One region of the Microbispora sp. CA-135349 genome, then DNA from elsewhere that is predicted to be linked to it. Evidence: riboswitches for the same ligand, from Rfam matches in the RefSeq annotation. Region 1 holds a riboswitch; the other holds the start of a gene.
The links. Region 1 has a riboswitch for glycine ahead of gcvT (glycine cleavage system aminomethyltransferase GcvT). Riboswitches for the same ligand answer to the same signal wherever they lie in the genome.

Region 1 (3,199 bases):
ATCCCCACCTTGAACAGGTCGAAGACGCTGATCGCCATTGATCGTCGCCTCTCGGCTTCCTGTCAGGACTCGCCGGAGGTCAGCGCGGTGTACTCCGCGGCCGACAGCAGGTCGTCCGGCTCCTCCTCCACGCGCACGCGGAACAGCCAGCCCTCGCCGTACGGGTCGGAGCCGACCAGAGCGGGCTCGTCCGCGACGGCGGCGTTGATCTCGACGATCTCGCCGCTGACCGGCGCGAAGATGTCGCTCACGGACTTGGTGGACTCCACCTCGCCGACCGCGTCGCCGGCCGTGACCGTCGCGCCGACCTCCGGGTGCACCTCCACGTAGACCACGTCACCGAGCTGCTCGGCCGCGTACGCCGTGATGCCCACCGTCACGGTGAGGCCGTCCTCGATCCCGGCCACCCACTCGTGTTCCTTGGTGTAGCTCAGGTCGTCCGGAATGGTGCTCACTTGCTCCTCCTGTAGAAAGGCAGATCGACGACGTCGACCGGTTCTTGGCTGCCCCGGATGTCCACGGTCAGGCCACCCTTTTCCAGGGCGTCCTCGTCGACGTACGCCAAGGCGATCGGGCGGCCGAGGGACTGCGACGGGGCGCCGCTGGTCACCTCGCCGACGACGGCACCCTCCCGGGTGACGGGGTAGCCGTGCCTCGGCACCCGGCGGCCGCGCGCCACCAGCCCGACCAGGCGCCGGGTGGTGCCGTTCGCCGCGACCCGCTCGAGGGCGGCCTTGCCCACGAAGTCGCCGGGCTTGTCGAAACGGACGACCCGGCCGAGGCCGGCGTCGAACGGCGTGATCGCCGCGCTCAGTTCGTTGCCGTACAACGGCATGCCGGCTTCCAGGCGGAGCGTGTCGCGGGCCGACAGCCCGGCGGGAACGAGCCCGGCGTCCCTGCCCGCCTCGGCGAGCGCCTCCCACAGCGGTACGGCGTGCTCGTTCAGCACGAAGAGCTCGAAACCGTCCTCGCCGGTGTATCCGGTGCGTGCGATCAGGACGGGCGTGCCCGCGACGACGCCGGGGACGATGGCGTAGTACTTGAGCTCGCCGAGGTCGGCATCGGTCAGCGCGGCCAGGATCTCGGCGCTGCGGGGGCCCTGCACCGCCACCAGCGCGTACTCGTCCGACCGGTCGGTCACCCGCGCGTCGTATCCCCGGACCCGGTCGGCGAGCTCGCGGGCGACGAGGGCGTGGTTGGAGGCGTTGGCGACGACCATGTACTGGTCCTCGTCGAGGCGGTAGACGATGAGGTCGTCGAGGATGCCGCCGGTCTCGTTCACGATCATCGTGTAGCGGGCGCGGCCGGGCGCGAGGACGCTGAGGTGACCCACGAGGGCGTGGTCGAGGGCCTCGCCCGCCTGCGCGCCGACGACGAAGATCTCTCCCATGTGGGACAGGTCGAAGAGCCCCGCGGCCGTTCGCACCGCGTTGTGCTCGGCCGACTCGCTGCCGTAGCGCAGGGGCATCTGCCATCCCGCGAAGTCGGTCAGGGTCGCGCCAAGGCGTTCATGGACACCGCGGAGCGGGGTGGATCGGGACATGCGCACCTCGGAAGGACGGATGCTGCGTTGAACTATCGGGCATCCTCCCCCTCTGTCATCGGCGCCTGAGAGCTTCGTCCGATCTTTGCCGGACTTTCACCTTCGGCGAGGCCTTCCGGCCTTCTTTCCAGAGGTCACCTGGCCCGCACGGTCCTTTGCCTTGAGAGGTTCGCGGGGAGGGCTTGCTCCTTCAGGGGCCCTGACCGGATGCCAGGACGCTCTCCCGCACGGGGTCACCGGTGTGCAGCCAGCCTAGTGGTTCTCCCACCACCCCCGTAACCGGCCGGACCGCCCGATTTCATCATGGAGACTCCGGCGGCGGGTCCACGCCGGCCTTCGGTCACGATCGGTGATCCGACTCCTGCAGCGGCCGATGCCCCGCGTGGAGACGCGCCAGGGTGGAGGAAGGGTCGTCGCCCGTGAGGATCCGCTGGTGGACGGCCTGAGTGTCGGGGGACGGCTCGGTGCCGAGGCAGTCGACCAGCGTGCGGCGCAGCCGCTGGTAGGAGGCCGAGGCGTCGTGGGTGCGGCCCGACCGGTGCAGCGCCAGCATGAGTTGCCGGTGCGGCCGTTCACGCAGCGGATGCCGTCTCGCCCACTGGGCCAGGCCGCCGACGATCTCGTGATGGTGCCCGAGCGTCAGTCGTACGTCGAAGAGGTCCTCGGTCACCGCACGCCGGTCCTCGTCGAGCCGTTCGGCCCAGGCGGCCAGTTCGTCCACGTGCCTCATGCCGAGCAGGGCGTCGTCCCGCCACAGGTTGAGCGCGCTCTCGAAGATCCTCGCCGCATTGTGGTAATCGCCATTGTCTCGAGCGATTCTGCCCTGTGCCACGAATTGGTTGAATACTGCAGCATCCACGGATCCGGACGGCACGGAAAGAAGGTACCCGCCTTCCACCGTGTGCAGCGGAGAAACGCTGGGGTCGCGTGGCGAGAGCCGCCTGCGCACCTGTGCGATGTAGGTGGTAAGATTCCGCGGCGCGGATTTAGTGGGACGGCCATTCCATAGCAGATCGATGAGCGTGTCCCGGTGGATCGCGTTATTCGGATTGAGTAGGAACAGCGCCAGGAGCTGCCGGTGTCTCGGGGCGAGCCCGGCGATGACGTCCCCCGAGGGTTTCATGGCCAGGAACGGTCCGAGCACGGCGTATAACACGATCCCCCTCGCACACGAAAGCAGCGTGAACGCGCCGACGACGCGGCTTCAATAGGTATTTGACGATATCCCTCTCTCCCTGCATTCGTCAAAATTGCTGTTTTTCGCGGCGCGCGCCGGGGTGGGAAGTTCCGTCATGGCATTGCGTTCCGTAAAGCGATGAATGCCCAGCGAACATGCACGTGCAGCAAATGAAATCGGTTACATAAACCGAGGAGGATGCGATGGCGTGTTTCCGGTCGCCGCTCCGGTCGCCGCGGGAGGAGGGCGACAGCCGTGTTCACCGGGCCGCCGCCGCGTTGCGGCGGGTGCGTTATGCGGGGGCTCGACCGGCATGCCGGTGCGCCGCGCGTCGTCCCACCGGACGGCGTCCAACGGGGCGAGGCGGCGTCGCATCGGGTGCTCCGCGGCGCACACCGGATCCTCGGGTGCGGGTTCTCGCGGGGGTTCTCAGGCGCGGCGCCGCTTCGGGATTCTCAACGGCGGGCGGCGGCGACGAG
Region 2 (3,199 bases), 1.8 Mb from region 1:
GCGAGCACGGTGTCGAAGAACTCGTCGTGGACGACCTCCACGCCGCCCTCGCGCAGCCCGGCGGCGAGGACGGCCGCGTGCCGGTGCACCCGCTGGGCGATCCTCCTGAGGCCCTCCGGGCCGTGGTAGACGGCGTACATCGACGCCATCACCGCGAGCAGGACCTGCGCGGTGCAGATGTTGCTGGTGGCCTTCTCCCGCCGGATGTGCTGCTCGCGGGTCTGCAGGGCCAGGCGGTAGGCGGGGCGTCCGTCGGCGTCCACCGAGACGCCCACGAGACGGCCCGGCATCTGCCGCTGCAGGCCCTCGCGGACCGCCATGTACGCCGCGTGGGGCCCGCCGTAGCCCAGGGGGACACCGAAGCGCTGGGAGGAGCCGACGGCGATGTCGGCGCCCTGCTCACCCGGGGACTCCAGCAGGGTCAGCGCCAGCAGGTCGGCCGCGGCCACCAGGAGCGCGCCCCGCGCGTGCGCCCGCTCGGCGACGGCGCGCAAGGACGCCACCCGGCCGCTCGCGCCCGGATACTGGACGAGGACCCCGAAGCATTCGGGCAGTTCACCGGCGAGGTCCGACTCCACCAGTGTGATGCCGAGCGGCTCGGCACGGGTCGCCAGCACGGCCTTGGTCTGCGGCAGCGCGTCGGCGTCCACCACGAACACGTCGGTCTTCGCCTTGCTCGCCCGCCGGGCCAGCGTCATCGCCTCGGCCACGGCCGTCGCCTCGTCGAGCAGGGACGCGCCGGCGACGCCGAGGCCGGTGAGGTCCGACACGACCGTCTGGAAGTTCAGCAGCGCCTCCAGCCGTCCCTGCGAGATCTCCGGCTGGTACGGGGTGTACGCGGTGTACCAGCCGGGGTTCTCCAGCACGTTGCGGAGGACGACGCCGGGGGTGATCGTGTCGTGGTAGCCGAGGCCGATCATGGGAGTCAGCACCCGGTTGCGGCCGGCGAGGGCGCGCAGTTCGGCCAGGGCCTCGGCCTCCCCCACCGCCTCCGGCAGGTTCAGCGGACCGCGCGTGCGGATCGCCTCGGGCACGGCGACGGCGAGCAGGTCGGCGATCGACTCGTAGCCGACGGCCTCCAGCATGCGGGAGCGGTCGGCATCGGAGGGGCCGATGTGACGGGTCGCGAAGGGCGGGGCGGAAAGATCGTGAAGAGTGGAGCGATCGGTCATGACGAGGGCCTCCTGGGCGGGTCGAGACCTGCGGCGACCGCCCCGCCCGTGGGGCGCGGCCGGTCGTGAAGCGGTCTCCCCCTCTGTCATCGGACCTGAGAGCTTCACCGGGCGGTCGAGCCCGGCTTTCCCCTTCGGTGAGGCACCGCCTGGCCGGCGGGCCTGCTTTTCAGAGTCGCCTCGTCCGTGCGGTACGGATGCCTGAGAGATTCCGGGGAGGTTGCTCCTTCGGCGCCCCTGAACGATCAGGGGTCTCTCCCGCACGAGGTCGTCGGCCGTGTTCCACTCTACCGGCTACCCGTTATCGGAGATGACTACCCTCCTGCCCGATTGATCTCAGCCGGTCCTGCGGGCCTTTCTGCGGCGGGCCAGCTCGTCCGCCGGATGGTCCCCCTCCGCATCCGGGGCGGGCTCCGCGCGCTCACCCGGAAGCTCGGCGAGCGATCCCTCGACCTCCCGCCAGACCCGCCCGAGCGCGATGCCGAACACACCCTGGCCGCCCTGCAGCAGATCGATCACCTCGTCGGCGCTCGTGCACTCGTAGACGCTCACGCCGTCGCTCATCAAGGTGATCTGCGCCAGGTCGTTGACGCCGCGGTCGCGCAGGTGCCGTACGGCGGTGCGTATCTGCTGGAGGGAGACCCCCGTGTCGAGAAGACGTTTGACGACCTTCAGGACGAGGATGTCGCGGAAGCTGTACAGTCGCTGGGACCCGGATCCCTGAGCCGCTCTTATCGTCGGGAGCACCAGTTCGGTCCGGGCCCAGTAGTCGAGCTGCCGGTAGGTGATCCCGGCGGCCGCGCACGCCGTCGGCCCGCGGTATCCGATGCCCTGGGGCAGCGCCGTCGGCTGCTCGTCGAACAGCAGACCCTGTTCGCCGGCGCGCTCGCGCGCCGCCTGCCGAACCGGGTCGTGCTGGCCGGCCGACTTACCCTCGCCGCTGCTGACCGCCACTGCGGACCTCCGGCTTTCTCTCATCCCACGGTCTGATCTGGGGGTTCGTGAATTACAACCGTGGTTTCCCTTGCACCGTAGGACCGGGGCCATCGTCAGTCAACGACCCCGTCCGGCGCGTCGTGAAGCGTAATCTCCCGAAATCGTCCGGCACGTCAGCCCGCCCGGCCGAAGTCTTCCGGTGTGATTTTGTCCAGGAACTCGCGGAACTTCTCCACTTCGTCCTCCTGGTCGTCGGGCATGCTCACGCCCGCCTCCTGGATCACGTCCTCACTCGCGTAGATCGTCGCCCCCGTACGCAACGCCAGCGCGATCGAGTCCGAAGGACGCGCGCTGACCTCCACGCCGTTGGAGAAGACCAGGTCGGCGAAGAAGATTCCATCGCGGAGCGCGACGATGTTGACGGTGCGCAACCGCACCCCCAAGGCCTCAAGAACGTCACGGAACAAGTCGTGGGTCAGCGGCCGGGGCGGCGGCTCCTCCGCCTGGGCCAGCGCAATAGCGGTCGCCTCGGTCATGCCTATCCAGATCGGCAGATACCGATCACCACTCGTCTCCTTCAGGAGAACGATCGGCTGGTTGGTGGGCATCTCAACGCGAACCCCCACGACCTCCATCTGCAACACGGGCGGCTCCGTCTCAAGCGTCGCGGCATATCACCAGGCATTCAACGTAACACCCACGGAGGAGCGGATGTGCCGGTCACCGCCCTAGAACGCCGCGAACACTCCCACGCAGTAACGCATTGTGCAGTTCCTGGAGAAGTCCGGAGATTTCGCGGGCGGTCTCGTCCGCTTCCGCGATCGCTCCCGGCGCCTTGCGCTTCAGCAGCGGGGCCACCGCCTGCTCGATCAGGCCGGCCTCCCGCTCCACCGCCGCGCGTACCGCCCTCAGGTGCCGCGCCTGCAGGCCGAACCGCGCCAGCGCCCCCACGCTGCGCGCGACTTCCAGGGCCTCCCCGTCGTACCGGCGCGCGACGGGAGCGACCAGGCCGAAGCTCTCCATCTCGGCCAGCGTCTCCTCGTCGATGCCGGCGGCCTCGATCAGTTCCTCCCGGCTGAGGCGCACGGGCG

Region 2: linked by a shared signal. The riboswitch ahead of gcvP (aminomethyl-transferring glycine dehydrogenase) and the one ahead of gcvT (glycine cleavage system aminomethyltransferase GcvT) in region 1 are both predicted to bind glycine.

The regions. Positions count from the first base shown of each region.
Region 1 covers NZ_CP192001.1:2,201,962-2,205,160, forward strand. The annotation lists gene ACQPZZ_RS10535 (L-serine ammonia-lyase) at 1-38, opposite strand, end outside; gene gcvH (glycine cleavage system protein GcvH) at 63-455, opposite strand; gene gcvT (glycine cleavage system aminomethyltransferase GcvT) at 452-1,543, opposite strand; glycine riboswitch at 1,586-1,681, opposite strand; glycine riboswitch at 1,682-1,779, opposite strand; gene ACQPZZ_RS10550 (AfsR/SARP family transcriptional regulator) at 1,884-2,666, opposite strand; gene ACQPZZ_RS10555 (gamma-glutamyl-gamma-aminobutyrate hydrolase family protein) at 3,176-3,199, opposite strand, start outside.
Region 2 covers NZ_CP192001.1:4,042,208-4,045,406, reverse strand. The annotation lists gene gcvP (aminomethyl-transferring glycine dehydrogenase) at 1-1,172, opposite strand, end outside; glycine riboswitch at 1,352-1,443, opposite strand; gene ACQPZZ_RS18770 (MerR family transcriptional regulator) at 1,509-2,126, opposite strand; gene ACQPZZ_RS18765 (bifunctional nuclease family protein) at 2,282-2,752, opposite strand; gene ftsR (transcriptional regulator FtsR) at 2,829-3,199, opposite strand, start outside.